DNA from 4 places in the Paenibacillus lacisediminis genome. Region 2 is predicted to be linked to each of the others. Evidence: predicted binding sites of a transcription regulator. Region 2 holds the regulator's gene; each other region holds the start of a gene.
What was found. The regulator LexA, encoded in region 2, represses DNA repair genes until DNA is damaged. The targets are predictions, from matches to a motif close to CGAACATATGTTCG.

Region 1 (7,802 bases), on a different contig from region 2:
TCGGCTTCGGGAAACCGGGTTCCCGTCTCCTCGCCGAGCTTGATCAGTCGCTTGCGAAACACGGCGAAAATCCCTTTATCCCCCTCCAGCGTACCGGGAAAATCAAAAACTCCTTGTTCCCGGCCATGCCAGCCATGGCTGCGGCGCAAAATGATAATGCACAAACGGATAAACACGCCGATAATGCACTGATCGGAAAGCAGGACGCCTAGTTCCCGCTCCGTTTCTTTGACCAGCGAGCCGACGGTGACAAACACCAGGTCCAAGTGGTCCACGGAGTCCAAAAAACTTTTCAGCACCTGATTAAAATAGTAGGTTGGTTTTCTCGCCTCGGCCACGGCGGCCACAATCCGGAACATATCGTTCCCGTCCAGTAAATCCAGGATGACTTTCTCCAGGACAAACCATCTCTGCTTTTCCGCTCCGGTGACTTGGATGCCTGAAGCGGATCGTTTAATCCGCAGGCTCCAATCGGCCAAAAACGGCTCGATGACCGCAAGATCGGCCAACGCTGTATTGCGGCTGACCGCGTTTTTCTCCGCAAGGCGGCCGATGGTCAGGCAATCGTCCGCCAGCAGCAGATCCAAGGTGATCGAGCTGATTCGTTCGCTTTGGCTCAGAAACACCTCGTCTCCGCCGTGGCCCAGTTGCTCCAGCAGCTTCTTCCGCTTTTCCTCCGTGCATTCAATCCATATACCCCGGCTGGGCTTGGATTTAAGCTCCATCCCCTGGTCAACGAGCCACATCCGGATGCTGCCGACATCGTATTTGATCGTACGCTCGCTGACTCCGAATTCAGCCGCAAAATCCTTGATGCGCAGCGGTCCGGGAGCGTAAAGGATCTTTTTGAGCAGCGCGCGGGATCGAGTGACGAGAGCCATGAATTTCACCCCCTTAAATGCAGCGTTATTCGAAAACGGCGGATAACAGGGCTTCGATTTTCCGCAGCGCCTCTTCCTCCCGTTCCCCGGACGTCTTCAGCACAACCTTGTCTCCGTAATTCATTTCCAAAGCCAATATGCTGACGATGCTTTTGCCATTTGCTTCCCTTTCGTCTTTGATCAATCTTATGTCGCAAGGGAACAACGCCGCCATTTTCATGACCGCCCCCGCCGGGCGGGAATGAATCCCCAGCGGATTTTGAATGATCACTTCTGTCTCCATGCCATCACTCCTTGTTTGCCGTTCATTTTGCATTTAATGTCACAATACATTACATAAAACACTAAGTCTCCTCTCCTTTTCTCGCAAGTTCCTGAAAAGTTTCAGAAATTAATCGTTTTCATTGCACAATTCAAGTGATGTAATGTATCATGATTTGTAGATTGTACTTTCAAGTTAACGAATAAGCGGCAAAATGAACAGACCAAAAAAGCTGCACCCTGAACGGTGCAGCTTTTTGTAAAACCGAAGCTAATAAGTGAAAACTACAATTTTGTTACAACGCTATACCGGCTGCTGTGCAGTCAACCACACATGACGGACAAAAGCTCCTTTGCTGACGGAGCAGGAGTCCATGATTTTCAGGCCTGCGGCTTCAATCTCTGACTCCAGCGGCTCGGAAGAAACGATCACTGCCCGCTTGCTGATCCGCCTTACGCTGGCAAGCATGAGACTGCGCTCGGAGGCGGAAAGAACAGAGCATAAATTATAAGGCATATCGACGATCGCCGCATCAAACGCCTCGTTAATATCGTTCAAGTCGCCGATAGCCACCAAGTCCGCATCATCGTAACCGAAATGGCGCAAGTTGACCCTTGCCCCGCGAACGGCCAGCGGATTGATGTCCCGGCCAATGATATCGATGTCCATCGACAGCGCTTCGATCAGCACATTGCCCATGCCGCAGCACGGATCGATCGCCCGAATCCCATGCGGATCGGGCACAGCGATGTTGACGAGCGCCCGGGCCACTACGGCGGTGAGGCCGGTGGAGTAATTTTGCGGCTTATGCTTATGCCGCTGCCAGACCGGGTCGGCCGGCCGGCAAATGCCGAACATCCAGCCATCGTCCAACGACAGCAGTCCAAATGTTATATCCGGCTGCCTCATGTCGGCCTTGCCGCGGATCCTTCCGCCTATCTGCCGCTCCAATTCACGCTGCTGCTCATAAGTCCGTTTCAAACCGTTTTTGAGATACAGCACCTTAAAGGTACGCCCATCCAGCTCCAACTCCTCCTCCGCCACCCAGGTGATAATTTCTTCCAGCGTTCCGGCGGCATGCAAAACGTCCACCCGCATGGAAACAAACGGACTCCGGTTCGGTTCAATCCGTAAACGGCTGTCTATCAATGCAAATGCCCCGGGCTCTTGGCCAAACAGGGCGCGAAGCTCCATATGGCATAGCTCCCGCTCATTCTCATGGCACGCAAAAGGATAGATATACCGGAAAGGCGTTTGATTCAAATCCACTCTGCCAACTTCCCCTCTAAAATACCTTCCCGTCCATTGTACCAGAACCGCTGGATATCGGACGATGCCAAGGCATATCCAGGCGCTTACTGCAGGCGCTTCGGCTCTGGAGAGTCGGTGCGGTGTCCGTGTCCGCGCGCTCCCTGCATCTCGGTCAATTGCCCCCAGTAGCGCTTGGGCATATGGGACATCTGCGCCCGAGGATTAATCCTCTCCCGGATCGCCACCGTTTCGTAGAACTGCTTCCAGAGGCGGCGGTACGCTAGTTCCTGCTCCCCCGCTTCAGGCAAAATCAACTCGTCGACGTCCACGATCTCCGCTTTCCCGGCTCCCGCTTCCTCCGGCCGGTGGATGAGCGCTTGTCTATGGGTTTTGTCGTAGATCATAAAGGACTCCCTCCGGTAGCGGTCGCAAAAATGCCCGGCCAGCAGCGGCAGCACCCGGTTCTTTGGCTCAATGACAGAAACCAGCGCCTCGCCATACACCGAAGCGCACGAAGCCCATCAAAGCATGACTCTCCGTGTTCAAATGCCGCACCGCCTTGCGCAATCGGTGCACCGTGTTCTCCGTCAGCATATCCATCGCTGCCCGCCCATGCTTAAAGCCAAGCCGCAGGAACCGATAAATAAGCAGATCTTTCTGCGGATCGCAGGTAAGAAAACCGCGGCGGACAAGCTCTTGGGCGGCCGGACATATTTTTTGCCCGATGGCCGTGTACACCCGGTTAGCCTTCTCCGGACAGGTTTCCACCCAGCGGGTTACAAACAGAGTATACTGCGGATCAGCGTCGGAACGCAGGTCGACCAAATCCTCCTTCCGCGCATAGCTCTCAAACACGCAGCTCAGCAAACCGTCAAAGCTTCCGTCGTAGGCGTAAGCCGCATCGCTTATCCAAGCAGCCATGGGCTTAGCTCCTTCCCGGTTTTCCCCGCCAGCTCCTCGTCCGAAAACAGCGACAGCTGTTCCACCTTCGGCTTGGGCAGAAACATGTCGATTTCTTTGCGGGACAGCAGCGATCTAAGGATTGTGCTTTCGTTCACTTTCAACCCCTCAAGCCGCCGGCCCGAGCAGATGATAAAATATTGAGCCCGTTTCAGCACGACGCCCAGCTTCTTTAAGCCGGGAAAATCCAGCCGCGCCGCTCTGCGCGCGGCCACGATCCGCTTGGCGCTGCGGACGCCGATACCGGGTACACGCAGCAGCTCTTCATAAGGGGCCTTGTTGATCTCCACGGGGAACCGGTCGATATGATTGACCGCCCAATGGCATTTCGGGTCCATAAACAAATTGAAATTCGGGGTGTGCTCATCCAGCAGTTCCTTCGCTTCAAAACCGTAGAAGCGCAGCAGCCAATCGGCCTGGTACAGGCGGTGCTCCCGCAATAACGGAGGCTTGCTTTCGAGCGAAGGCAGCAGCGAATGCTCCGCGACCGGGGTATACGCCGAGTAATATACCCGTTTCAGCTCATATTTCCTGTACAGCGCCTCCGTTAAGGTTAAGATCCTAAAATCGCTGTCCGGCGTGGCGCCTACGATCATCTGGGTGCTTTGGCCGCCCGGAACAAACCGGGGGGCGTGGCGGTATTTGACGAGATCGGTGCTGTTCTCCCGAATGCCCTGGCGAATCGCGGTCATCGGCTTAAGGATCGCTTCCTTGCTTTTGTCCGGGGCCAACTGGTGCAGGCTGTCCTGCGAAGGCAATTCGATGTTCACGCTCATCCGGTCAGCCAGCAGGCCCAACCGGGAAATCAGCGCCGGATCGGCGCCGGGAATCGCCTTCACGTGGATATAACCGCCGAACTGGTAATTCCGGCGCAGCAGCTCCAGCACCCGGATCAACTGTTCCGTCGTGTAGTCCGGATTCCGCATGATGCCGGAGCTGAGAAACAACCCTTCAATGTAATTGCGGCGATAAAAATTTATCGTGAGCTCCGCCAGCTCCTCCGGGGTAAACATAGCCCGGCGCGTGTCGTTGGAGCGGCGATTCACGCAATATTTGCAATCATAAATGCAACTATTCGTCATCAGTACCTTCAGCAGTGAAATGCATCGTCCGTCCGCGGCAAAGCTGTGGCAGATCCCCGAGCTGACGGCGTTTCCCAGCGAGCTGCCTCCGCTGCCCCCGCCGCTCCCGCGCTCTGCCCCGCTGGACGAACAGGATACGTCATATTTGGCCGAGTCTGTCAAAATGGTCAGCTTGTCATACACATCCATACGTTATGGCCTCCCTTTTGACAGCCATTATATTGCGAACATTTGTTCTTGTCAATGATTAAGACCGCCGAAGGTCGAAGGAATTCGTTCCGGCGGTCCCTTTGATAAGTAAAGCAAGCCTCTGGCGGAAATAGAGACAATTTATGGCCTTATTTTGAGATTTTCCCCCTTTTACGCAAAATAGCGGTAATTTAGGTCGTTATTCAGGGATTAAGCTGGGAATATCGCCCATTTGACGCCATATAACAAAAATAAAGACAAAAAAATCCTCTATTTTGCTAAACACCCTTTTCTGGAAAAAATAAGACCTTTATTTGCCGTTATTTCTGAACTGTCCCCTCGGAACCCTGCAATTTTGAAAAACGCCGTCCCGGTTAAACGGTGTTGGCTTATCTTTTTCCGGCCGCCGCTGTGCCGATCACTCCGTACCGCCACAGCACCTTGCGGCCAAACCATCCGAACAGCCGGTCGGTGGCAAATCCCATCAACCCCAGGCTGAGCAAACCGACAAAAATCCAGTCGGTACGGAAGAACAGCCGGGAGTTCCAGATCAGGTAACCGACGCCTTCGTTCGCCGCGATCATCTCCGCCCCGACGATCGCCATATACGAGGTGCCCATCGCCAACCTGACGCCGGTGAAAATATAAGGCGCGGTCGCCGGCACGATTACGTGCCGGATGATTTGCCACTCCGAAGCGCCCATGCTGCGGGCCGCGCGGATTTTGTCCTCCTCCACCGCCAACACCCCCGTCAGCGTGTTCATGATGACGATAAACAGCGTCGCGTACAAAATCAGCGCGATCTTCGACTGCTCGCCGATGCCGAACCAGACGAGAAACAGCGTGATAAAGGCGATCGGCGGAATAAAACGGATGAAGTTCAGCAGCGGTTCGGCGAAACGGCGGATAAAATCCACCTTGCCGATGACAATCCCGAGCGGAATGGCGATCAGGCTCCCCAACGTCCAGCCGCTGAACACCCGGTAAAAGCTGATCCCGATATATTTCGGCAGCGAGCCGTCCCGCAGCAGCTCCAGCGCTCCCGCCGCCGTATCCGCCGGACCGGGCACCACCTCAGGGCCGTAAAGCCAGGCGCCGCCTTGCCAGGCGGCCAGGATGAACAACCACAAGAGGAGCAGGCCGGCCCATTTATTTTTCAGCCTAGTCATAAGGTTCGCCCCTTCTATTCGTCAAAATGAGCTTGAATCCGCCGGTAATGCTCGTAAAATTCCGCCGCGGACACGTCGCGCGGATAGGCGAGCGGAATCTCGTAAATCTGCGAAATATTGGAGGACGGGCCCGAAGACATAATCCCAACCCGTTCCCCAAGCAGGATCGCTTCCTGAATATCGTGCGTTACGAAGACGACCGTTTTGTTCGTCTGCCGCCAAATGCGCACCAACTCCTTCTGCATCGTCCGGCGGGTCATAGCGTCCAAAGCCCCGAACGGTTCATCCATGAGCAAAATTTCCGGATCATTGGCCAGTACGCGGGCCAGTTGAACCCGCTGCTTCATGCCGCCGGACAGCTCCTTCGGAAATTTGTCCCCGTGGCCGGCCAGCCCGACGAGCTCCAAAAAACGGCCGGACACGATACGGCGCTCTTGCTTTGGCACTTTCTTCATCTTCAGACCGAATTCGACGTTCTGGCGTACGGTCAGCCAAGGAAACAGCGAGGAATCGGCCTGCTGAAACACGACCGCCCGATCCCGCCCGGGCCGATCGACATCCGCACCGCCAACCCGCAGACTGCCGCTCGTTTTGGAGATGAAGCCGGCAATCATGTTCAGCAAAGTCGATTTGCCGCAGCCGCTAGGCCCCAGCAGGATAAAAAACTCGCCGCCTCTGACGACCAGATCGACATCTTTGATAATGTAATGAACCTCCCCGCTCCCCGCCGGACGCTGATCGCCATAGCTTTTGCCCAGCCCCGCGATCGTAATCGTGCGGTTCTGCGCAACCATTGACACGGACATGCCCTTCCCTCCTTATTACGGTGTGATCGATACGCGGTCCGGTAAAACCTCGCGCAGAAAATCCAGCTTGATTTTATCCTTCAGTTCAAAATCTTTTTCGATAATTCCGTTCTCGACCATGTATTTTTTTTGCCTTGTCAAACTGTCGTATGCGGCCTCCGTAAAATCGACGTTCCAATTGAGCACTTCCAGATCCTTAAGCGTAGACTCCCTCGGCTGTTTGACTTCTTTATACAAAATATCCGCGACCTCCTCCGGATTTTCCTTGACGAACCGCGAGGCTTCATCGAGGGCGCGCAGGAAATTCGCCACCGCCTCCGGCTGCTCGCGAATCAGCGCTTCCGGCGCTACGATTTGGCTACCGATCCGCACCTTTGTCTGCGACATGTCGGTCAGCTGTCGGACCCCTTCGGCGGCCTCGAACTTCGCGGTCAGCGCCGCGCCGCTGACCCAGACCGCGTCCACCTCACCTTTTTTCAAAGCAATATACGCTTCGTCCGAGCCGCCCTGCCCGATGAGCTTAACGTCATCCAAGGCAAGGCCGTGTTCGGCCAAATATTCGTCCCATAAATAGGAGAGAAAAGTCCCGCGCAAAAAGCTAAGCTTCTTCCCTTGCAAATCCTCCGGTTTGCCGATTTCGTCCCGCACGAACAGCTTCCACTGTTTTGCGTTTTGTTCGGTCGAGGTGCCGGTCGAGGCGATGATCGCAAACTCCCCTTTACTCACGGCATTCAAAATCGGAAAATCGGCGCCCCAGGCGATGTCCGCCTGCTTGATGAACAGCGAGTTGATGCCTTCCGCCGGCGTGGCGAAGGTGACCAGCTTCACTTCAATGCCGTTTTTTTCAAAAAAACCTTTGCTTACCGCCGTGCGCAGCACCGGATTGGTGGAAATGTCGGCGATATTCAAGGTAACGGGGGCTTGCTCCTGCCGGTTTTGCACCCCGCCGCTCCCGGTGCCTGCAGCCTGCACCGCTGCCTGGGAACCCTCCTTCACCGAACCGCAGCCGCTTAAGACGAGCAGCAAGGACGCAAGCAGCCAAATCAAGCTCAGCACCGTTTTTGCCTTCGTTTTGGGGAATGTTGTCATACGTGTTCGCTCCTTTCTTCTATATGGGTTCCCGTTAAGACGGAGCCGCAGGCGTGCGCGGCCGTTCATCAATCCGGGCGACGCAAAGCGCGCCTTCGCCGTAGGAGACGGTC
Region 2 (7,802 bases):
TTGCTGACCCCAAGCACCGTTTGGCAGCTCGGGAGCGCCTCCTTGATCAGCCGGATGCCTTCAATCGTTTCCTTAGCGGAGCCGATGTACTGCTCGTCCCCCGTTCCTACCGGGAAAACAAGCGGGTCAAAAATCAAATCCTCGGCGTTTAATCCGTATTTATTCACGAGCAAATCGTGGGAACGTTTAGCCACCTCCAGCTTGTCTTCGCGGGTGATCGCCTGTCCCCGCTCGTCGATCGTCCCTACGACAACGGCCGCACCGTATTTATGGATCAGCGGAGTGACGCGTTCGAACTTCTCTTCTCCGTCCTCAAGGTTAATGGAGTTAATAATCGATTTGCCTTGGCAGTATTTTAGCGCCAAGTCGATGACCTTCGGATCGGTCGTATCGATCATTAAAGGCACTTTGACCTTCTTGACAACCAGTTCAAGAAACTTCTTGATGTCCTCCGCTTCATCGCGGTCGGGATCCTGAACGCACACGTCGATTACCTGGGCGCCATTCTTGACCTGGGCGCGGGCGATTTCCGAAGCCTCTTCATATTTGCCTTCTACAATGAGACGTTTGAATTTTCGCGAACCCAGAACATTCGTTCTCTCCCCGACCAAATACGGCCGGTTTGCGGACTCAACATAAACCGGTTCGATTCCGGACAAAGCCGGAGGATGTTCCCCGATCAGCGTGCGCGGCCGATATCCGCTCAACTTCTGGGCCAGCGCAGCGATATGTGCCGGCGTCGTTCCGCAGCAGCCGCCCGCGACGTTAAGCCAGCCCTCCTCGGCGAACGCAGCCATTTTCTGGGCCAGCGATTCCGGGGATTCGTGGTATTTGCCGTTTTCATCCGGCAGCCCCGCGTTCGGATGGCAGCTTACCGCGGCTTTTGCGATGCCGGAAAGCGTACGGATGTGGTCACGCATAAATTCCGGACCGGTTGCGCAGTTCAGACCGACCGAAATCGGCTTCAGATGCTCGAGCGAAATATAAAACGCTTCGATATTTTGCCCGGCCAGCGTCGTGCCCATCGGCTCGATCGTTCCGGAAATCATCAAGGGCAGCTGTTTGCCCGTTTTTTGCAGCGCTCGCGTTATCCCGATGCTTCCGGCCTTCACGTTCAGCGTATCCTGTGACGTTTCCAGCATCAATGCATCCACGCCGCCGTCGATCAGGGCGATGGCCTGCTCCTCGTAGCTGTCGGTTAAATCATCGAAGGTGACCCCGCCGGTGACGGACAGCGTTTTGGTCGTCGGGCCTAGTACACCAACTACATATCGCGGATGGTCCGGCGTGCTGAATTTTTCCGCGGCCTCTACGGCAAGTTTTGCCGCCGCCAGGTTTAAATCTCTTGCTCGATGCGGTATATCGTATTCGGCCAGAACAACGGAGGCTGCCCCAAACGTATTCGTTTCAATCAGGTCGGCTCCGGCCGCCAAATATTGCTCGTGAATGCCTTGAATCACATCCGGGCGGGTGAGAACGAGCATCTCGTTGCACCCATCCAGCTCTTCCCCGCCAAAGTCGGCCGGAGACAGGTTTTCCTGCTGGATCATGGTGCCCATGGCGCCATCAAGTATCAGTATTCGTTCTTTTATTCTGTCTCCCAGGCTCGGTTTGCTCATGATCATGTCCCTCCCGTAAAACGTTAAGATTTAGTTTAACAGAATAAAGCGTTGAAGAAAAGAGAGGTTTCATTAGTCAACTTAATTATAAGCAAAAATAAGCTACCCGCATCTCTATAGATGCAGGCAGCCTGATCGTTGTTGCACGCGGGGTTATGTAAAAACGTTTGACGTCACTGTACCGTAAACTGCTTGGACGGCATCGAATGTTGATCCCGTGCGGTCACATGGGAAATCACTTTATAGGTTCCCGGTTCATCGAATTGGTGTTTCAGGACATAAGTGCCGTCCCCGGCGCTTTTTACCGTCACTTTGCTGTGCTCGGCGTTTTCGTCATCGGTGTTCCAAAATTCGAACGTAACCTCCTGCGCGTCATCGACGTTTTCTCCGCGATGCCCCACCTTGGCGGTAAACGTCACGAACCCGCCGCTTTCAACGGTATCCGGCGTGATTTCAAGATTTACCTGGATCGGCTCGAGCGGCCCGCTGTCGGCCGCAGTTGTTTCATTGCGTCCGCAGCCGCCAAGCACGGCGATCACCAATACCAAAACGGCGATCCACCCGACTTTTCCCGGCAATGGATTTCCCTCCTTTCCGCTTATCGATCGAACTCCCGTTTTTGGCTCGGACGTCCGAACGCTAACTTACGCCAAACGTGCGATGATATCGTGCAGCTCGGACAAGTGCGAAATTACGTAATCGGGTTTGATTTCGTCACTGTGCTGCTTTCCGTCGCGATTGACCCATACGGCCGTCATACCGACGCTAAGCGCGCCTTTGATATCGGTCGTCAGCTTGTCGCCGACCATGATTCCTTCGCCGGCTTCGATCCCCAAACGCTCCAGCGCATGATGGAAAATGGACGGATCGGGTTTGCCTTTGCCGAACTTGCCGGAAATGATGATCTCGTCAAAAAACGGCGCCAGTTCCGGCACGCCATCGAGCTTCTCCTGCTGCAGTGCCGGACAACCGTTCGTTAACAGCAGCAGCTTTACGGTTCCGTGAAGTTCCTTAAGCACTTGAAACGTTTCTTCGTAAACATGAGGACGAGCGCGGCGCTCTTGCCCAAACCGCTCCGCCAGTTCCTCGCCGAGCCGTTCGTTATCGACGCCGACGGCGAGCAAACCGCGCCGCCAGGACTCCTTGCGGTATACCGGAGCAAGCTGCTCCAGCTGGCGGAACTCCGGCTGCTCTCCGGCCGAAAACGTTGCCCACAAACCTTCAAACGGATTAATCCCGATCATCTTCGTAAATGGAAACGTTTCGTAAGATTCATACAGTCCCCGGGCTTCACGCCGCACCGCTTCCTCCAGCTCTTCCGGCACGATTCCCGGCACCCGCTGCGCTGCGAACTCACACGCCGCAGCAAAGGCTTCCTTTACGCTGCGGTCATCCCACAGCAGCGTATCATCCAAATCAAAACAAACAGCTTTAATCGTCATCGTTTTAACCTCGCTCCATGATCTCCCTTTGGGGGCAAATGAAAAACGCCTTATTCCTTGACCAGCTTCACGTGATGCGTGTTGGCGTACAACTCCAGCCGAGAGGCCATCGCCTCGGTGTCAAAACGGTTGCGCGTACGGTAGAACACCCACTTCATATCCCGGATTTTCGGCTCAATTACAATTTTGTTCCGGCTCACGATGATTTGGCTGATATTTCCGGCATCCAGCGATTTGTCCCGGTTAAATTTCGAGGTGTAGAGCCAGCTTTTGTTGATGCGTAAATACGGCTTGCGGAGAAATATAGCGAGCGCTAGCACAGCGTAAAGGATGATCGTAATCCAATACAACATCGAATTTACCTCGGCCGAATTCCCGATAATGCCGACGCTGGCATAGAGCAAAGCCAACAAAAACAACACGATCGGCAAAATAATGTTGCGCCCTTTGAAGACGTCACCTTCCCCGTTAGGTCCCAGCGTGCTTCTCGCGTTTCTTCCGCCCTGTCCGCTCCCCAGATTCGGGCCCTTTCCCTTTTTTTGCATGCGGAGCTGATTCCGCTCCACTTTCCGGTCAAACGAAGCCATGCATGTTCCTCCCCTATTTATCTACAATCTCGATCGAATCGAGTTGCCGGCGAAAATTTCTGCGGACATTCTCCAGGTACGTTTCGCGAAGCTGGGCTCTCTCCAACATCTCGTCCTGCGTCAAACCTTCCGTTTTATGCTTGCGGGCCAGTTCGTTAATCCGCTCTACCAAAGCATCGATGTCCATATCTTCCTCCTGGATTAATTTACTATGCGCATCTGATGATTCCGGTTTCCCCGCGTTTTGGCGGAACAAACATCATACAGGGCATTAATTCTTACTTTGACATGAGAAAAAGAGCTTGTCAAGGCAGCGGAAATCACTCCCGGACGCCAATGACAAGCCCTTTAATTTTATTGTGGTTGAATACGCGCTTATATAGTAAAAAAAAATCGAATTTCATATGCCTACATATGGTCATTTCAAAGGAATGAACAGCATATCCCCTGCCTCAATCGCGCTTGTGGTTAACCCGTTGACGCGCATCAATTTCTTGATAAACACCCGAGTGTCCGATCCTTGCGGCTTATGTTCAGCCGCGATTTCCCACAGTGTGTCCCCGGGCAGGATGACGATTTGTTCAAGCTCCTGTTCCGGCCGGCCCAAATCCGCGGAGGCGGCAAATGCTGTTACCACGCCTGTGCAGGTGAGGCTTAACACCAGGAGAAAAACGGCAAACTTGGCGAAACTGTTGCGGAACAACGAAATATGTAGTCTTCTTTGTGCCGGACGAGAGAAAGAAGGTTGATCGTAGATGCTTTTATAGGAAGTGTATCTTGGCATAATCCATCACTCCAAACGTGTGTTCTTGTTTATGCCAATACTATAACACGAACATTTGTTTGATACAACACTTTTTTCGAACAATTGTTCCCGTTCTTTCTTTAAAAATCTTTTTTAGAACTAATGTTTGTGCGAACGGAAGTTCTATGTTATAATTTTTCCAAACGTTACTAAATGGGGTTGATTCGATATGTCAAAGGTATCCAGCCGACAACAGGCTATTTTGGAATTTATCCGCAACGAAGTTCGCGCCAAGGGATACCCGCCTTCCGTCCGGGAGATTGGGGAAGCCGTTGGACTTGCCTCCAGTTCTACGGTTCACGGCCATTTGGACCGGTTGGAGAAGAAAGGGCTGATCCGCCGCGATCCGACCAAGCCGCGTGCCATCGAGCTATTGAATCAAGAAGAATCCGAGAGCTTTAATAACTTCTCACATACCGTTGCTCGCGTCCCCGTCGTCGGCAAAGTTACGGCAGGCGTTCCGATTACCGCTACGGAGAATATCGAAGATTACTTTCCGTTGCCGGAGCATTACGCAAAAGAAGGTGATATCTTTATGCTCTCCGTGATTGGAGACAGCATGATTGAAGCCGGGATACATAATGGAGATTACGTGATTGTCCGCCAACAGCAGACAGCTGACAATGGGGATATCGTGGTGGCGATGACCGAAGACGACGAAGCGACGGTCAAAACGTTCTACAAAGAGAAGGACCATGTTCGCCTGCAGCCGGAAAATCCGACCATGGAGCCGCTGCGTCTGAAGCAGGTAACCATCCTCGGCAAAGTGGTCGGCTTGTTCCGGGATCTGCACTGATTCAATTTTCCGGCAATGAAAAAAGGACGAAGCAGAATTTGTCTGCAGCGTCCTTTTTTCGTTGGGAAAAGAGGTCCTAACCGCCGGCTAGTCCCAATCCAAATCCGGGAAAGAAGGCATCGTTCCGTAACCGGATCTTCCCCGTCTGCCGCGCATCCCCCATCCAAACCCGAATCCCGACCGCTCGGAAACCCACCACTGTTTCAAACGATACCGGCGCCGCTGATATCTTTTGAGTGCGGTAACCATTTCATTCAACCTCCTTATATCTATAAGGTATCCAATCGTTGAATAAAAACCGGCACACTTGTGGTTTCCAAAATCTACTAAGTCAGAGTGAACATTTTATTATTCCGCTTATTTTCATCTAAACCCGTTCACCCTTTCAGCGCGACGATACTTGGACCGAAAGTGAAACTCCAGCGAAAACATAAGGACAAAAAAGGTCGCTATTTCGGCGATATCACCCACATTGAGTGCAATAAAGGAAAATTATGTCGCTATTTTTCTAACCGCAAGGAAAAGCCCGCGTTTTTGACCATGCACAGAAAAATAAGAACAAAAAATACCGCTAATGGGAATGAACCTGCCTGGCTCTGGATAATAAGCACATAAAGTTCCGCTATTTGAAGGTCGACGGTGCGTTGTTTCACCCGACGGGTGGCTTTTTCAGCTGACGGTGCGTCGTTCCAGCAGCAGGCTGTCAAGCGCCGATTTCAAGGCTGGGCCCATGATTACCCCAAAAAAAATCCCCTGAAGCCTACGGCCCCAAGGGATTCCTCAATTAATACAGCGTCATGTACTGATCGCGTTCCCACGGATGTACTTGCGTCCGGAAAATATCCCATTCGATTTCCTTAAGCTCGTAGAAATGGGTCAAAGCATGGTCGCCCAGCGCCTCGGAAATGATTTCGCTGCGGAGCAGCTCGCCCAGCGCTTCCTTCAGATCGGCCGGCAGGCTTGGAATGCCTTCCTCTACACGCTCTTCCTCGGACATCACATAGATATTGCGATCGACCGGTTCCACCAGCGGAAGCTCCTTCTTGATGCCGTCCAGGCCGGCTTTGAGCATCACGGCGAGCGCCAGGTAAGGATTGGCCGCCGGGTCAGGGTTGCGCACCTCAACCCGGGTGCTGAGACCGCGGGAAGCCGGAATCCGGATCATCGGGCTGCGGTTGCTGGAAGACCAAGCCACATAACACGGCGCTTCATAACCCGGAACAAGGCGTTTGTAAGAGTTGACCGTCGGGTTCGTGATCGCGGCGAACGCGCGGGCATGCTTCAGGATGCCGGCCATGTAATAGCGGGCTTCTTGGCTCAGGCCAAGCGGATCGCTTTCTTCATAAAACGCGTTCGTATTCCCTCTAAACAGCGATTGGTGGCAGTGCATCCCCGAGCCGTTGACGCCAAACAGCGGTTTCGGCATAAACGTGGCATGCAGACCGTGCTGGCGGGCGATCGTTTTGACGACTAGTTTGAATGTCTGAATTTGGTCGGCCGCTTTGACCGCATCCGCATATTTGAAGTCGATTTCGTGCTGGCCGGGAGCCACTTCGTGGTGAGAAGCTTCGATCTCAAAGCCCATCTCTTCCAGCGTCAGCACGATTTCGCGGCGGCAGTTCTCGCCAAGGTCCGTCGGAGCCAAGTCAAAGTAGCCGCCTTGGTCGTTGAGTTCCGTGGTCGGGTTGCCTTTATCATCGGTTTTGAACAGGAAGAATTCCGGTTCCGGACCTACGTTCATCGAGGTATAGCCCATTTCCTCCGCTTCCTTCAGCACGCGCTTCAAAATGGCCCGCGGGTCTCCAGCAAACGGCGTGCCGTCCGGCATATACACGTCGCAAATCAGGCGGGCAACACGATCTTCAGTCACCCAAGGGAAAACCACCCAGGTATCCAGATCCGGATAGAGGTACATGTCAGATTCTTCGATACGAACGTAACCTTCGATGGAAGAGCCGTCAAACATCATCTTGTTGTCGAGTGCTTTCTCCAATTGGCTAACCGGAATTTCCACGTTTTTGATCGTACCGAGCAAGTCGGTAAACTGCAGGCGGATAAAACGTACATTCTCCTCTTTGGCAATGCGCAAAATATCTTCTTTGGTGTAACTCATAGAAAATCTCTCCCCACATTTAGATTATTTTTTGAAAAAGCGGGACAGCTCGCCTTGGATCAGGGAAACCTGATTCGGCTTGCTCCCGGAGACCAACTGCTGCTTCAGCATGCGGTAAAGCTGGGAATCCGTCATCTCTTTCCGCTTCTCTTCCGTGTCCTTCGTGATCACCGTCGCCTCTTGGGATTCACGTGTCATCGGATTCATCACCTGCTTGATGCCGGCGATATTAACGCCTTTATCAATGAGACCTTTAATCTCCAGCAATCGCTCGACATCATTAAAAGAGAACATACGCTGGTTCCCGGAAGTGCGCGCAGGCACAATCAATTCGTGCTGTTCATAGTATCTGATTTGTCTTGCCGTCAAATCCGTAAGCTTCATTACGATACCGATAGGAAATAAGGCCATATTTCTGCGAATTTCGTCACTCATCGCTC
Region 3 (7,802 bases), on a different contig from region 2:
GGCAGCCCATAGGCCCAGTCCAAATATCCGGTCTCACGGTAAATCACACGGATAAGGTTGCTGAGATCTCCTTCCCTGGCTATGTTTCGCCAGTCATTTAACCGCTGCAAGAAGCCCTTCAGCTTGTCCGTTAGCTCTTCCTCGCCCGCTTGATCCAAAGGTGCATCACTGCCGGCGCCGTCCGCAGCGTCCGTTCCCACGGATGCTCCGGCCCTCGCGCGCGCCAAAACGGCTTCATAAAATCTTCCGCCCGGAGCAGCAAGCCGGATTTCCGCCAGTTCCTCCTCCGACAAACCGAACAAGGGCGAGCGCAGCACGGCCGCAAGCGGAATATCCTGCAGCGGATTGTCCGCCACCTGCAGCAGGGACAGCATCGTTTCCACTTCCGAGGCCTGAAAATAACCCTGGCTCAGTTCCCCGTACGCCGGGATGCCTTCCAGCCGCAGCTCCTCGATCATCGCCGGCGCCCAGGATAAAGTCGAACGCAGCAAAATCGCCATATCGCCGTAGCGCACAGGCCGCATGGCCTTCAGCTGCTTATCGTAAATGCGCAGCGGTGCGCCGCCATCGCCCAGCATGCCGCGGATGCGCGCCGCGATCGCGCGCGCCTCAAGGCGCACCGCTTCCAGCACGGCGGCTTCGTCCTCCACGCCGCCGTCCTCGCCGTCCGCCGCCGAAACGGAGAAGCTGCCGCTTCCCGGTTCCCCGGCATCGGCGGCCTCATTCGAGGCGCCGTTATCCCGGTCGATCAGCAGCAGCTCGGGACGGTAATCATCCCCCTCGCCGTCCGGGAACCCCTCACCATACACCAGCTCGGCGCGCAAATCGTAAGCGATCTCCGCTACGTTTTCGTTCATGATTTGCCGGAACAGCAGGTTGACCGCGTCCACCACTTCCTGCCGGCTGCGGAAGTTGCGGGCCAAATCGATGCGCAGGCCCGTTCCCGTGAAATCGTCGCCGTAGCTCCGGTATTTCTCCAGAAACAACCCCGGTTCCGCCAGGCGGAAGCGGTAAATGCTCTGCTTGACGTCGCCGACCATAAACCGGTTGCCGGGCGCCTCCCGCGAAATGAGCCGGACGATCGCTTCCTGGACGGTATTGGTGTCCTGGTATTCGTCCAGCAGCACCTCATCGAACTGCTGCCTGTATTCCAGCGCAGCCTCCGAGGGGCGCATTTCGTCCGGAGCAGAGTCCGGGTGGCGTAAAATTTGCAGGCAGTAATGCTCAAGGTCGGAAAAATCAAGCCAGCCCTTGGCCACCTTTTCCTGCCGGTAACGCTCGCTGAATTCGCTGACCAGATCGGACAAGGCACCGAGCAGCGGCGCCATTTCGTGCAGCTCCCGCAGGAATTCCCCAGCCGGCCGGCCGTACAGCTGCGTGCGCAAATCCGCGATCGTTTTTTTCGCTTCCTCGCGCAGTGCCTTGACCCGCTCCTGCAGGTCCGGGTCGGTCTGATCCTTTTTGCAGGGCTTCAGCTTGCCGAAAGTGACGGTCTGAAAAACCTCGAAGAGCGAAGCCCACTTTCCGGCGGCCACGGCCTCCTGCAGACGCTCCACGAGGGCCAGCTCCTCCTCCAGTGTCGCCGCGTACGGCTCAGGCCCGCCAGGTGCCAGGGCCAAGGCTTTGGCCTGGGAGAGGAGCCCCGCGGCCCCGCTCAGCGTAAGCGCCGTATCCGCCAGGATGCTGGCCACCCAAGAGCTGTTCTCCAGCGCAGCCGCATCGGAGACCAAAAACGCGGCCGAAGCCTGGCGCAGCCAGCCCTCCGGCCAAGGATGGCTGCGGGAAAACTCGTAAAGCCGCAGCACCAGCGCGAACACTGCGTCGTCGCTCCGCTCCCCGCCAAACAGGTCGACGAGCGTAAGGAATGGGCTGCCCGGTACGGCAGCGCCGTATTTTTCCTCGAACAGCTGCTCCAGCACCTCCTGCCGCAGCAGAGCGGTTTCGCTTTCGGACGCGATGCGAAAGCCCGGATCGAGCGGGATCAGCGTATAATAGCGCTGGATCACCTCCATGCAGAAGGAGTGCAGCGTCGTGATCGAGGCGCGCCCCAGCATGGCCAGCTGGCGGCTGATTTCGGCGTTCGCCGGATCTTTGGCCAGCTCCTTTTCCAGCGCCTCCGTGATCCGCTGCCGCATTTCCGCAGCGGCCGCCTTCGTGAACGTCGCGACCAGCAGCCGATCGACGCTAAGCGGCCGCTCCGGGTCCGTCAGCTTGCGGATGATCCGCTCCACGAGCACCGCCGTTTTGCCCGAGCCCGCCGCCGCCGCGACCAGCATATCGCCGCCGGACAGCGTGATCGCCCGCCATTGGTCGTCGCTCCAGGTGCTTCCCTGCGGTTTTGCCGGGACTGTCATCATGATGGCATGGCCTCCTTTCCGCTTCCGTGTCCGCTTTGTTGTCCGCTTTGTTGTCCGCTTTCCCTTCCGCTTGCTTGCCAGCTCCCCTGCGCCAGAAGCGGCCAAATTTCCTGTTTTCCGGGTTTGCTCAGCATTTGATAAGAGCTGCCTTCCAGCGACTCCTCAAAGCGGCATACCGGCTTGTACACGCAATGCGTGCACGCCGTCTCCATCCCGATCCGGTACGGGGCGATCCGCACGTCCCCGTCGGTAATGCGCGTGCCGATCTCGGTGATCGTTTGCCGCACCAAGCGCAGCAGCGTTTGCCACTGGTCCGGTGTAGCCACCGAGGCACTGCTGTAAAATCCGCCGTCCGCTTTAACAGCCACCGGCAAAATATCGGAATATCCTTTTTCCAGTTGTCCATCCATTTTCGCGATCACGTCTCGATCCGCCAGCAGCAGCCCCTTCATCTTGAAGCGCTTGAGCAGCTCCTGGTGCGCCTGTTCCGGGCTCATGCCGTTGCTGCTCTGCAGCAGGGGATTATGCACGTGGAAGTACAATGTGCCCGCCGGGATGGCCGGCCGCCCGAGCCATTCCTCCGCCGAGGACAGCAGCACGTCAAGATACGTCAGCATTTGCAGCGACAATCCGTAATACACCTCGTGCAGCTTCAGGTCGGTCTGGCTCGATTTGTAGTCGATGACCCGCAGCAGCAGGCCTCCGTCCCCTTCGGCCATATCGACCCGGTCGATGCGTCCGACGATTTCCATCACGCAGCCGTTCGGCAGCTCAAACGTCAGCGGAGGCAGCGGCCGGCCCGGCCCGAAATCGAGCTCCAGCCCCACCGGCTCAAAGCTGCCCCGCCGCGCCTGCTCGCCCAGGATCAGCGATGCCCGGCCCACGATCGTCTTCAGCTTGCGGGATATGTAGCCATAACGCTTCGAGCTGAGCAAAATCTCGCCCTGCAGCTTCGGCGCCAGCTGGTCCACGGCCGCATCCGCTTCGCGCAGGCACTCCTCCGGCGTCAGGGAACCCCAGCTCCGGTTCTGCGCCTTGAACGTCATGGCCATCGCGCTCAGCGCGGCGTGGAACAGCTGGCCGATATCCGGCGCTTTCAGGCGGTACAGCTGGCGTTCCTTCAGCTTCAGCCCGTGGGAAGCAAAATGCGCGAAAGGACAGGCCGAAAACTTCTCCATCCGCGACACGCTTGTCCGCAGCCGTTTGCCGTACAGCTTGCGGCTCGCCTCCGGACTAAGCCCGCGCACCCGGTTGCGGTAAGCAAGCGAGTCAAGCAGGCGGGCGGTTTTTTCTTCCCACTCCGGCTTGCTTCTGCACCACTCCAGCACATTCCACCATACCGGCGAAACGGCTTCCCCCGCTTTCCACAAGCGCAGCTGCCCGATCAGCGTGGACAACGCCGGTGCGGGCCGCGACACGTACTGCAGCTGTGCTTCATCATGGCCGGGCCCGGCTTCGGCAACAGCCGGCGGCGCCTGGCCAATAAACTGTTCCCGCAAATCCGGGAAAATACGCCGGACATGACGGATCACTTCGGAAGGCAGCAGCGCCCCCCCATCTTCGTCCGCCGCCGCATAACTGATCCACAGCGACCGGCTGGCCAAAGTCAAAGCGCCATAGATCAGAAATCGCTCATCAAGCAGTTGGCGGGTCAGCCCGGGTGCGAGCTCGAGGCCGATTTCCGCCAGCCTGAGGCGCTCCTGTTCGCTGAAGACGCCTTCTTCCTGCAATGCTGCCGGCATGATCCCTTCATTAACGCCGGCCAGGAATAAATGCTTGACCGCACCCGAACGCGTCCGGTCCGTGCTGCCGATCAGCACCTGATCCAGGGACGGAGGCACCAGCGACAGCTTGAGGTCCTTAAGCCCGGTTTCCAACACCCCGGCAAACAGCTCCAGCTCCAGCGCTTCGCCGCCCATCATTTCGACGATCTGATCCAGCAGGTCCAGCACCGCCCCCCAAAGCTGCCGGTGCTCCATGGCCCGCTGGGGCCGGCCTTCGCGCAGCATCCGGTGCGCCAGCATATCCAAATGCCGCGCCGCTTCCGTATCCTCAAGCAGCTGGTAAACGGCCGCGCACATCTCCGCCGCCGTCTTCGCTTTTTTAATCCTTTTCTCGAACGCCGAAAGCGGCCCGGTCACGGCAGTACGGCATTGCTCCAGCATCCGCAGCACCGCGTCCCCTTTGGCTGACGCCGCTCCAGCATCTTCGCCCTGTTCCAACGACAGGCTTGGCGCGGCTTTCCAAGGCCGCCCGTCATACCAGCGATAGCCCTGGATTCCGCTGGCGAGCACGTAATTTTCCAGCACGTCCATATGCTCGCGCGTCAGGCTGCCGTCCAGCGGCAGTAAAAAATCGCTTTTGATGCAGCGGAATACATCTTCATATTTCCAGTAACCGATCACGACATCGAGCGCCGCGCGGATAAATTCGATCAGGGGATGGTGAAGCAGGCTATTTTTCCGGTCCATAAAATAAGGGATGCCGTATTCCTCCATAATCGGAGCGATTATAGGATCGTAGTCATCCAGATTCCTCACCAATAGAGCCATATCCCGCCATCGTACGCCTTCCTCGCGCGCCAGCCGCACCATCTCGCGGGCCGCTCCCTCCACTTCGGCGCGGCGGTTGCCGGCCCGGCGAAGAGACAGCGCGTGGCCGAGATCGTTTGGCGCTGTCGTGCCGGGCCACGGACTGCGGCGCTCATATGCCGATTCCAGATAAGACAGCGTTTCGCTTTCGCGGAATCGCGGATATGGCCGCTGGTCCAGAAGCTCCGTCCGCCCCGCCTCAACCCCGGTTTCTTCGGCCAGTCGGCGCAGCTTGGTGTAGGCGACCGCCGGCGCATAAAACAGGTTTAATTCATGCGGCAGGACGCCGTCATCGTAAGGCCGGTCTAGCGTCAGCGCCACGGTGACGTTCGACGCGGCCTTCAATAGGGCGCCGATCGCCGTATATTCCTGAGGCGTAAACGTATGAAATCCGTCGATCCAGATTTCCGCCCCGCGCAAATACGCCGAGTCGGCCGCTCCTTCCGCCAGCTTGACCACATGATCTTCATTATCGATGTACAGCTGGGCAAGTTCAGCGTCAAACTCGGCGAACAACAAGCCGAGATCATGTATTTTATCCACGAGCAGCGGAGATTCCCCGGCGGCCGACTGCAACAATTGATGATGCTCCGGCAAATTGGAGAACTCCACGTTATATTTCTTCATTTCCGTATACAGCGCGGCGATCCGGTCGATCAGGCCAAGCTGGTCTCCGCCGCGGCCGAACAGCTTCAGCTCATCGCGGCGCCGGCGCAGGATTTTGTAGAGCAGCATTTTTTTGCCCTCGTCGTTGATCGGCACAAGCGCCGCTCCTCCCGTCTCCTGCATGATGCGCAGCGCCAGACGGCGGAATCCGAGCACTTGGGTGCGGACGGTCCCTTTAAGGTCCGGCGCGGTCACGATTCGCTGCTCGATCTGGAACGTTCCCTGCTCCGGTGCGAGAATGATAAGCGGCGGACCTGCGGGATCTTCCCGCAGCCGGGTGATGACCCGCTCGAGAATCAGGCTGCTCTTCCCGCTTCCGGAACGGCCGATAATGAACTGTAAAGACATGGGATTCCCTCCTAGCTACCACGGACGATTCGTACAACCAACAGTATAGCATAGATGCGATCAAACATTCGCACTAGATCAGTTGAACTAATGATTTTACGGATTTTCCATTATTGAATGAATAGTTGCAAAATGTACAGTTACTTATCCGATACTTATCCGAAAATTGCCCGAGGACTTCGGCTTTTTCTAAACTTTGAACGCTGCTCTAACGGACACCAGCGACCCTTATCGACCCATTTCCCGGGTATTTCCCAGGCTAACGGACCCACATGACCTTATTTCACTCTAAACCAGTTCATCCAGGCCGATTTGAGGTAAATAAGGTCCTCTGTGTCCGGTACATTTTGCAAACCTCCGTTTTTCCGAAAATAACGGCTCTGGTGTCCCTTAGCCCCCAGAATTACTCTTCTCCTCCCCTCTCTCCCTGCTCATCGACTTCCACCCTGTCCGAAATTTTATAAATCCTATAAAATTTAAGAAAAACGCCACTCCTCCAATTTGGGAGAAATGGCGTGTAAACTTCCGGTTTTACTATACCTAATCAAAACGTTTTGCTGCGCACCTCAAAGATCGCAAATTTCAAATAATGCCCCTCATCCACGCCGAGGATTTGCGGATGGTCTTTTCCGGCCGCCCGCCATTCGATCAACCGCAGCACTTTTCCCGCATCCTCCGCCGCTTCCAGAATCGTCTCCAGGAACAAGTCGGGCCGCATATGGTAGGAGCAACTGGCGGTCACCAAATACCCGCCTTCGTTAACCAGCTTCATCCCGTGCAGATTGATGTCCTTGTAGCCGCGGCACGCGCCTTTAACCGCGCTTTTCGTTTTGGCGAACGCCGGCGGATCGAGAATGACCACATCCCAGGTCCGTCCGCCTCCGGCCGGAAGAGGCACGGAGGTATCCACCTTGCCGCCCGGCGCAGCCCTGCGGGCGCGCTCCTCCACTCCCTTCACTTGGCTGCGGAGATAGTCAAACGCGTCGGCGACGACAAATTCCACGCGGTCTTCAAACCCGTTGAGCTCCACGTTCCGCTTCGCGCTATCGATCGCGTGCTCGGAAATATCGAGGCAGGTCACTTTTTTGGCACCGTATTTGCAGGCATGCAGCGTGAAGCTGCCCGTATGCGAAAAGCATTCCAGCACCGTGGCTCCGTCCCAGTAAGGAAAGGTTACCTCTTTGCCGTTGCGGTTCACGGGAGCAAGCCGGACGCCGCCATCCTCTGCCGGGAGCTCCTGCAGCGCAATTCCGCTGTGCCCGCCCCAGCCCGTCATCAAAGGTTTGATTGAGGCCCGGTTTTCGCGCTGATCGAAAAAATACCCCGTTTTTTGCCCCTGTTCGATATCAACCTCGATTTTCAGCCCGTTTTCCGTTACGATCACATGGCGCGGCGGATTGCCGTAAACCGGCCCCTTTACCTGCCCCAACCCCTCCATCTCGCGTACGGACACGTCGCTCCGCTCATATATGCCGACCGGCCGGAGCACTTCCGCCAGCGCTGCTACGATATTTTCCCGGCAGCGATCCATCCCTAGGGTCAGCAGTTGAACGACAAGGACATCGCCGAACTTGTCCACGATCAGGCCCGGCAAAAAATCGGCTTCGCCGTAGACAAGCCGGTACGATTCTTCGTTCACGAACCGCTCGCGGTGCCGCAGGCAGTCCGAAATCCTTTTGATGAAGAAGTCCTTGTCCATTTCGGCCAGCGGCTGATATGAAACCGCCCGGACCGTAATTTGCGAAGCAGGGTTGTAGTACCCTGTCGCCAAATATCTGTGCCGGTGGTCGACGATGTCTACCAGGCTTCCCGGGGCCGGATCGCCCTCTACGGATGCAAT
Region 4 (7,802 bases), on a different contig from region 2:
GTTTGCGCCGCTTAAATGCGTCTGAATATAGGTGAAATAATCTTGATGTTTTCGCAGATACATGTTCGTTTTGCGCGTGATCCGCAAATGCTTGATTTTCAAGTAAAACAAAAGCGCGATACCTGTACCGATCAGCCCCAGGCACACGTAAATGAAATAGATAGCCAGGGTAAGATGCTGAGCCATAAATTCCTTTTCCTCCTTTGGATTGCTTCATCTGCGGCCCTTTGCCTATCAATCCGGCAAACTTTTATAAAATGCCTGCAGCGCGTAATATCCGGATTTCAAGTGTTCGGTATATTTCACCGTTTCCCATGCGGGCCACACATATTTCGGATAGTTTTCCAGTTGAAGCACTCCTTGCCGGCTTCCGGACCCGGCGGTCCCTTTGCCCGTGCCGGAGCCTACAACCTGCCCGCTTGCGCGGTCCACGACCCACGGCACGAAGGTGATGCCGCTTGTCTTTGTCGTGCTGAAGGTCCGGTCCTTTTTCAAAGGCCCGTAATCAACCACCTGCAGCGAGCTGGGGTCGGCAAATCCGAGCAGCATCCAAGGGATGCGCAGCTCGATTTCTTTACCGCTGTATTGCCATGAAGTCAGCGAGTTGAAATCCTTGCTGCTCCGGTCCGACGTGCCGCGGGTCAGCTTCCCGACCGTCATATCCTGAAAAGGATGGGCCGTGCGGGTGTCCGGCGGCGTCATCGTCAGGCTGACCGCCAGCTTCCAGGGCTGGAACTTCACCTTTTCCTCCGCGGTCTGATCGTCCAGCATCCAATAGCCGTAGCGGCCGTAGAGCCGGCGGTGGAAATCGTAGCTGGGCGCGGTCAGCACCTCGGTTTCATTGTCGTTGCCGATCATGATGAGCCCTTCAAGCCCGTCGCTCAGCGTTTGGCCGGGGAGTTCGGCAACCGGCTGATCTCCGCCAGGCTGCGTATCCGTTCCGAGCGCGATTTGCCGCGTCTTCGGATCAACCGGCTCGCTTAGCGTAAGGCCCACGTAAACGTAAGCCTCGTCATGCGTCACCCTGAGCCTGTCGATGCCGGGTGCGGGCCGGTCCCAGGCCTGCACTTCCCCTTCCGGGAGCTGATCCCAATCGTCCAGCTTGCCGTCGATCGTGATCGCGTCTTCCTTGCCGGGGCCCATCGACGTGAGGCCGAACATTTTTTCGTTAGTCAGCACGTTCAGCCAATAAGCGCGGCGGTCCTCCGGAATTTCAAACCGCATCGTGTTCCACGTTTTCTTGAACCATTCATCCTGCCACATGAACAGAATCGCGCCGGCGTATCCGGTATCGTAAATATCCTTGGTCAGCGAGACGTCGATTTCTCCCTGCTCCTGCTCGTTATGCCCTCCCTGGTCGCGGCCGCCGCGGCCGAGATGGGATATGCCAAGCGAGGAAGGCACGCCGTATTCCGTGACCATGATGGGAATGTCCTTGTAATAAGCCTTAAGCTCCTGCAAATAGGCTTTATACGTGTTGTAATCGCCGTTCCCGTCCGGGATCGTTTCCAGCGTCTTGTCCAGATGGAAGAAGTCCGGATAATAGGGATACACGTGGTAGGCCGCAAAATATCCAGCCTCCCAGTTCAGCGGCTTGATGTGGGTCGCGTCGACGCTGGCCAAATCCTCTTCGAACAGCGGTTCCCCGGGATGCTCCAACACGTCGGTCGTCACCCAGTTGGTAAACGTCATCGGATGCTCCCATCCGTAAGTATGCTCCTGCCGGGCCGTATCGTCGACGAGTTCGGCCAGCCAGCTTTCAAAGGGACTGGCTTCCTGCGTCGCTCCGAAATATTGCCCTTGGTACGGCTTAACATCGGCATGCTTGCGGTTGGTGTTGTCCACCATCTCCGGATCCCATTCGGTGCCGATATGCCAAGCCATCAAATAGCGTCCGGCGTTCGCAGTGTATTTGCCGCCCGATGTGCCGGGCTGAACCGGGATGTTCAAATCCCCGTAGACGGCTTTGACCGCTTTTTCAATTTCTTTGTGAAAAGCTTCCTTAATCCCCGGAATATACGCGTCCTGCTGTTCGATCAACTGCTCCTCCGGGGACCAGATCCCCTGAATGAAGTACAGCGGATCGCCCTCTTTGTCGCGATTGTATTTCACAAGCGCCTTGTAGAACACCGGGTTGTGAACCGTATAAATGCGGATGACGTTGGCGCCCATGTCGTCGATTTGCTTGAACCAGCGCAAATAGTCCTCTTCGGTAAGCGGGAATTCCCCGGGAAAATGGCCGGGAACCGTCGCTCCCAAATTCACGCCTTTGACGAACATTTTCCGCCACTGGCCATCGCCTTCGTAGGCCATAAATTGATCCTTGGAGGTACGGAATGTAAGCTCCGTCCCATCCGAAGCCTTAAAGCTGTTAATAGGCGGCGGCAATTGCTGAAGCACCAGATAGATTCCCCCGGCGATCAGGATCGCCCCCAGCGCCAGCCAAACCGCCAGCCTTTTTCTCATTAGTCTTGTCATCGGATTTTGAGTTCTCACCTCGCCGTTTTTATAGTGCCGGTTCTATCGTCAGATTCCCAGCCAGTGTCTTAAGCATTTGTTCTCCCAGGCGTCAGCTTGATCCGACAATGATTTGCGGCCTTTTCTATGCAGGTGATGAACAGTATGGCCATCCACACCTCCCTCTCAAATTACTTCTATCATTAACCAAGTTGACCTCTCATGTAACTAGGCTGATGGAAGTATTTTACTTTGTAGGCCCGTCTGGGCCCGTTTTCCGGGATGCGGTTCGCCCCTTCCATTTTCCCTGCCGGACGATTCCGTCAATAATAGACGCGCAAAAAACTGCTAGGTTTCGGTCGATTTTTACACCGTTTTCCATAAAGGTTACAAAATTGATACCAAAGTCATATCTAAAAATCGCATATTGACGCGGTTTTTTGCAATTTCAGAAAATTACATGCCGTGTCAAAAAAAGATTCCCTGGTCCCAGGCTAGGCCTAGCGCTTTTTCGTGTTTCCCGGAAGCGAAACTTCGTCATGAACGAAGTCCTTGGCTGGTGACTTATTTCCTAAAAACTCGTACCTTTTCAGGGAATATTTTCTAAATAATTCCCGAAAATAAAACGCTTTCAAATGTTTTTTCGGATGTTTTTCACGTATGTTTTCAGTCTCAAGCGCCGCTCCCATTGGAAATATTCAATAGATTCTGCCAGAATCCCCCGTTCTACATGGCCCTGGGTGACAGGTTTGCACGGCCCTGAGAGTACGCCCTGATTGGAAATATTCCAATAGAATTGGAAATTGAGCGAAAAATACAGCGGCTTGATTGGAATATTTCCAGTAGATGAGGCTCGGCAGGCGCAAAACGGACGATTTGAGCGAATTCTATTGGATATTTTCCAATGAGACCTCCAAATCGTGTTCGATTTTCGACAATCTATTGGATTTTATCCAATGAGAGGTAGGGGGCCGACTGGCCCCGGGGGAGTTCTAGCGCTAAGAAGAGTTATTTTTCATTTGCAACTCGGTCAATGATTTCTTTAATATATTTTTTCAACCGGACACTGATTTCCGAACGCATAACATCACGAGTCATCCCAAAACGCTCCTCGTACCCTCGACACAGAAACCGGTGATACACGATCAAATCCGCATGTTCGTCACTGAAAATTTTTATGTTGCGTTTGGTCAATTCACGTTTTATATCACGCATGTCTTTGCTTATTTTGTTCATGATCGCTTGGCCAGTTGCTAGATAAAGCTGTTTTAAAAGGTTAGAGCTGCGCTCAATGTCATCTACGTTCTTTTGTACCATCGTGAGCATGTAAGGTAATAAAATGTAGTCGCGGATCATACTGAACTCCTCTATTGTGGGTCGAGACGTCTTTTTGGGGTCATTTCGACTTTCATATTGCTCTTGGTGCTCGGTGAGCAGCATCTTTGATTTCCACCGCTCATTACCGTCCAGTTTGCTCATTTGTAATGACCTCCTATCTGTTCCGCTCGTTCTCGTGCTACTCCGGCCGGTAATAAAGAGGATGCCCGCATAATAGCGGCGCTGCCAAATCGATCCTTAATTTTATCAGTCGCTCTTTCCAAACCGTAAGCTTTCTCCCGGTCCTCGAATAACGTAAGCTGATAGACGTTATCGTCCACCAACTGAGTGAGCGAAATATGCAGGTGGCTTACGGGCATACCATTCCAATATTTATGAAATATTCTGAGCGCTGCCGCCGCTACTTCGTGAGAAAGCGACGTAGGTTGCTGCAGCGTTACCTGCCGGCTAAACCCTGTAGACCGCTCCCCGTCAGTCTCCGCTGCACCCACTGTCACCACTTGGCCCATGTATCCATGTCTCCGGCTGCGGCGGCAGACCTCTACGACAAGCTCTAAAAGGACAACCTCAATATCTTCAAGCTTTCGATAAAGGCTGCTTCGCAGCGCCTTGCCATGGCTAATCGATTTCAATTTGTTGCGAATACTCGGCACGACCGGACTGGGATCGATGCCCCTCGCCGTCTGCCAATAGTACTCCGCTTGAATATCGCTTTGCTTTCCCATCTCCCTACGCATACGCCGTTTGAATTCGGGCAATTCCAACCGTGCTATGTCACCAATCGTATTTAATCCCATTCTCATAAAATGGCGGGACATCCTCGAAGCCACCATAAACATTTGGTGCACGGGCAGCGGCCACAAGGCAGATTCAATATTGTCAAAGCCAAGTCTGAAGATTCCTTCAGGCTTCTTTTTAGCGAAATTATCCGTGGCCATCTTGGCTAATATTTTTGTTGGTCCAATTCCGCAGCGAGTCCAAACTCCGGTCGACAGCAGCACACGAGATTGGATTTGTCTGGCGATTTCTTCCGGAGAACCAAAACATGCGGTTGAGCCGGTAATATCGAGAAATTGTTCGTCAATGCTGTAAGGTTCAACCTGATCAGTAAACGACTCGAAGATCTCAGTAATAAATAAGGATATGGTAATGTAGGTCCGCATTCTCGGTCGAATAACGTTTAAATCCGGGCATTTTGCCAGCGCCTCACCTACCCTTTCAGCCGTCGTCACCCCACGTGACTTGGCAACTGGGCAGGCTGCGAGAATGATACCTGACCGGCGCGCAGGATCGCCTACGGCTACCGGTTTATCTGTTAGCTCCGGATGAGCAGCCTTTTCGATAGAAGCGTAGAACGATTGGCCGTCGACCAGAAAAATCGTCCGTTCAGGCATAACTCTTCACCACCTGTTTGAGCGTTTCCGCCGTCGTCCCCCGTTCGGAAGGTTTCACGAGAACATCCCCTCTTTCGTCATGTCAATTCCTAGATAGTTATAGAGGCACCTACCTTCAGAACGTTTGTTCTTATCATATTCATAATACGAACAAATATTCGTGCATTCAACAGGTTTATGCTGGATAATTTGGCAGGATGACCGGCGCAAAAAAAGCCGCCTCCAAAAGCCTCTCGGACATTTTGGAAGCAGCTTCGTTTTCCCATTTTCGGGCGCTTTAAGTGTGAGTTCAAAAAGTCGGGTTTTCAGGACCAAAGCTAATGCTTACGATGTGCGTTTTTTCAAAACGCTTTAGGTCGGATGAAGCTAGGGACGAAAGGAGCGGAGCGTACGTTTTGGGTACGTGAGCAACGGAAGGCCCGGCTGAATTCAAGATTCGATGTCGAATCCGCTTCATGAATGACTTCGTCATGGAAAGACGACTTTTTGAACAACCTCTTTTATTGGGCAGTTAGAACAAGCGGCCCATCCGGTAAAACCGCGATCGTGTGTTCAAATTGAGCCGACAACTTGCCGTCGGCCGTGCGCGCCGTCCACCCGTCGTCATCGATCATAATCCGGAACGTCCCTTCATTGATCATCGGCTCCACCGTAAACACCATGCCTTCCTTGAGGCGGATGCCCTTGCCGGCGACGCCGATATGCTCATAGTTCGGCTCTTCATGCAGGTTCCGGCCGACACCGTGCCCCAGCAGATCGCGCACGACCGAAAACCCGTTGGCTTCCGCGTGCTTCTGGATCGCCGAAGTCACGTCGCCGAGACGGTTGCCGGGAAGCGCCTGAGCGATCCCGAGGTCCATGCATTCCTTCGTAACCTTCATCAGCTTCCCGGCTTCCGGGCTGATCTCGCCTACGGCGTAACACCAGCACGAATCTCCGAACCAGCCGTTGTATTCCACCACGATATCAAGCTTAAGCAGATCCCCGTCCTGCAGCGGGCGGTTCGAAGGAAAGCCGTGCGCCACCACATCATTGACCGAAGCGCATGTTTCCGCGGGGAAGCCGTTATAACCTTTCGTAAACTGCTTGCCGCCCAATTTGACGATCTGTCTGGCGACAAAATCGTTGATTTCCTGCGTCGTGATGCCCGGCTGAATCAGCTTCGCCACCTCGCGGTGGCACTCGGCTACGATTTGGTTCGCGGGCTTCATCTCTTCAATTTCTCTCGGCGATTTCAAAATAATCATTTTTTTCACTCCTTAAATGGACGATCTGCACAATATTTTCCGCATCCTGGCGCAGCGTTCCCCGGCGAAGCGAAAGCAAGGCGCAGCCTGCCAGCGCGGCCAGCAGCATTTCCGCCCGCCGCACCTGCTCCTCCGGGAGGCTACCGCCAAAAGGCCGCCGGCCAAGGGCAGCCCTGCCGCTGCCGGCCGGCACCCCCGGCCCGCCCGGTTCACCGCCGAGCGCAGCGGCAAACGGGAGCAGCACCTCCCGGCGAAAGGCGTCCGCCAGCGGCATTGCCCGGGCTTCGGGCAGAAGGCGAAAACCGTCCCCGGCAAGCTTGTAAAGCAGGTACAAGCCGCGATCATCCGCCCACTGCTCGAGCAGACGGACGACCAGGGCGCTTAAATGTTCACCGTGCCCGCCATCCGGCTCCTCCAGCCAGGCCCCGGCCCGCTCCATCGCCACCCACAGCACATCATGCAGCAAATCCCCTTTGTTGCTGTAGTAATGATATACCGTCCCGTAGCCGAGTCCGGCCTGCGCGGCGACATCGCGGATTTCCAGAGCCATCCCTTTATCCAAAAAAACATCGGCCGCCGCTTGGCGGATTTGCACCAGGCGGCGCAGCCGGATCTCTTCGTTTTGTTCTTTCGTCCGCGGAGTCATAACTAACTCGCAGCCTCCTCTCATTGTTTTAAATATCGTTCCCGTTTTTGTTTTGACCTACTCTCATGTCAATATAAAATAAAAGCAGGCAAATTGCAAGGGGCAGTCGCTTGACAAATCAAGACTATCACAGTAGTATAGATCTAAACTATTGCAATAGTCTGAAGGGAAGAACTGCGTATGGAAATAAAACTGTTTGATTCCGAACTGAAAGTGATGGAGGTTTTATGGAAGGAGGGCGATTTAACCGCCAAGCGGCTTAGCGAAATTTTGGCCGAACAGGTTGGGTGGAATAAGAATACCACCTACACCGTAATTAAAAAGTGTATCGCCAAAGGGGCGATCAAGCGGCTCGAACCCAACTTCTTGTGCCAGGCCGTCATTACCAAAGAGCAGGTGCAGGAACAGGAAACATCGGAATTGATCAACAAAGTGTTTGACGGCTCGGCCGATTTGCTGTTCGCCTCCCTCATCAACAGCAAAAAACTGTCCAAAGAAGAAATCGAAAGATTGAAGCAACTTGTCGACAAGTTGAAATGAGGTGTCCCCTATGGATGTTGTTCAAATGAGCCTGGCGGCGGCAGTCCTCATTATTGCCGTCGTGATCATCCGCGGGCTTGCCCTGCACAAGCTGCCCAAAAAGACGTTTCTCATCCTTTGGGGAGCGGTCGTTTGCCGCCTGCTCATCCCCTTTTCCGTTCCGTCGCGCTTCAGCTTTTT

Region 1: ACLD72_RS09835 (putative DNA modification/repair radical SAM protein) is a predicted target of LexA. The motif match lies at 4,661-4,674, and genes of this name have one in related genera.
Region 3: addB (helicase-exonuclease AddAB subunit AddB) is a predicted target of LexA. The motif match lies at 6,020-6,033, and genes of this name have one in related genera.
Region 4: ACLD72_RS19985 (DNA polymerase IV) is a predicted target of LexA. The motif match lies at 5,337-5,350, and genes of this name have one in related genera.

The regions. Positions count from the first base shown of each region.
Region 1 covers NZ_JBKIAX020000004.1:224,196-231,997, forward strand. The annotation lists gene ACLD72_RS09810 (BglG family transcription antiterminator) at 1-881, opposite strand, end outside; gene ACLD72_RS09815 (HPr family phosphocarrier protein) at 907-1,164, opposite strand; gene ACLD72_RS09820 (TRM11 family SAM-dependent methyltransferase) at 1,447-2,412, opposite strand; gene ACLD72_RS09825 (TIGR03915 family putative DNA repair protein) at 2,499-2,897, opposite strand; gene ACLD72_RS09830 (DUF4130 domain-containing protein) at 2,866-3,315, opposite strand; gene ACLD72_RS09835 (putative DNA modification/repair radical SAM protein) at 3,300-4,625, opposite strand; gene ACLD72_RS09840 (ABC transporter permease) at 5,015-5,794, opposite strand; gene ACLD72_RS09845 (ABC transporter ATP-binding protein) at 5,809-6,600, opposite strand; gene ACLD72_RS09850 (ABC transporter substrate-binding protein) at 6,616-7,689, opposite strand; gene ACLD72_RS09855 (aryl-sulfate sulfotransferase) at 7,724-7,802, opposite strand, start outside.
Region 2 covers NZ_JBKIAX020000003.1:557,034-564,835, forward strand. The annotation lists gene metH (methionine synthase) at 1-1,619, opposite strand, end outside; gene ACLD72_RS08735 (FixH family protein) at 1,793-2,197, opposite strand; gene ACLD72_RS08740 (HAD family hydrolase) at 2,264-3,061, opposite strand; gene ACLD72_RS08745 (hypothetical protein) at 3,112-3,648, opposite strand; gene ACLD72_RS08750 (DUF896 domain-containing protein) at 3,662-3,835, opposite strand; gene ACLD72_RS08755 (LysM peptidoglycan-binding domain-containing protein) at 4,067-4,432, opposite strand; gene lexA (transcriptional repressor LexA) at 4,623-5,249, shown strand; gene ACLD72_RS08765 (hypothetical protein) at 5,337-5,498, opposite strand; gene glnA (type I glutamate--ammonia ligase) at 6,034-7,362, opposite strand; gene ACLD72_RS08775 (MerR family transcriptional regulator) at 7,387-7,797, opposite strand.
Region 3 covers NZ_JBKIAX020000005.1:386,098-393,899, reverse strand. The annotation lists gene addA (helicase-exonuclease AddAB subunit AddA) at 1-2,357, opposite strand, end outside; gene addB (helicase-exonuclease AddAB subunit AddB) at 2,354-5,962, opposite strand; gene ACLD72_RS12845 (class I SAM-dependent rRNA methyltransferase) at 6,507-7,802, opposite strand, start outside.
Region 4 covers NZ_JBKIAX020000010.1:176,176-183,977, reverse strand. The annotation lists gene ACLD72_RS20000 (HEAT repeat domain-containing protein) at 1-186, opposite strand, end outside; gene ACLD72_RS19995 (hypothetical protein) at 235-2,478, opposite strand; gene ACLD72_RS19990 (hypothetical protein) at 3,466-3,936, opposite strand; gene ACLD72_RS19985 (DNA polymerase IV) at 3,933-5,189, opposite strand; gene map (type I methionyl aminopeptidase) at 5,690-6,436, opposite strand; gene ACLD72_RS19975 (TetR/AcrR family transcriptional regulator) at 6,405-7,082, opposite strand; gene ACLD72_RS19970 (BlaI/MecI/CopY family transcriptional regulator) at 7,263-7,622, shown strand; gene ACLD72_RS19965 (M56 family metallopeptidase) at 7,633-7,802, shown strand, end outside.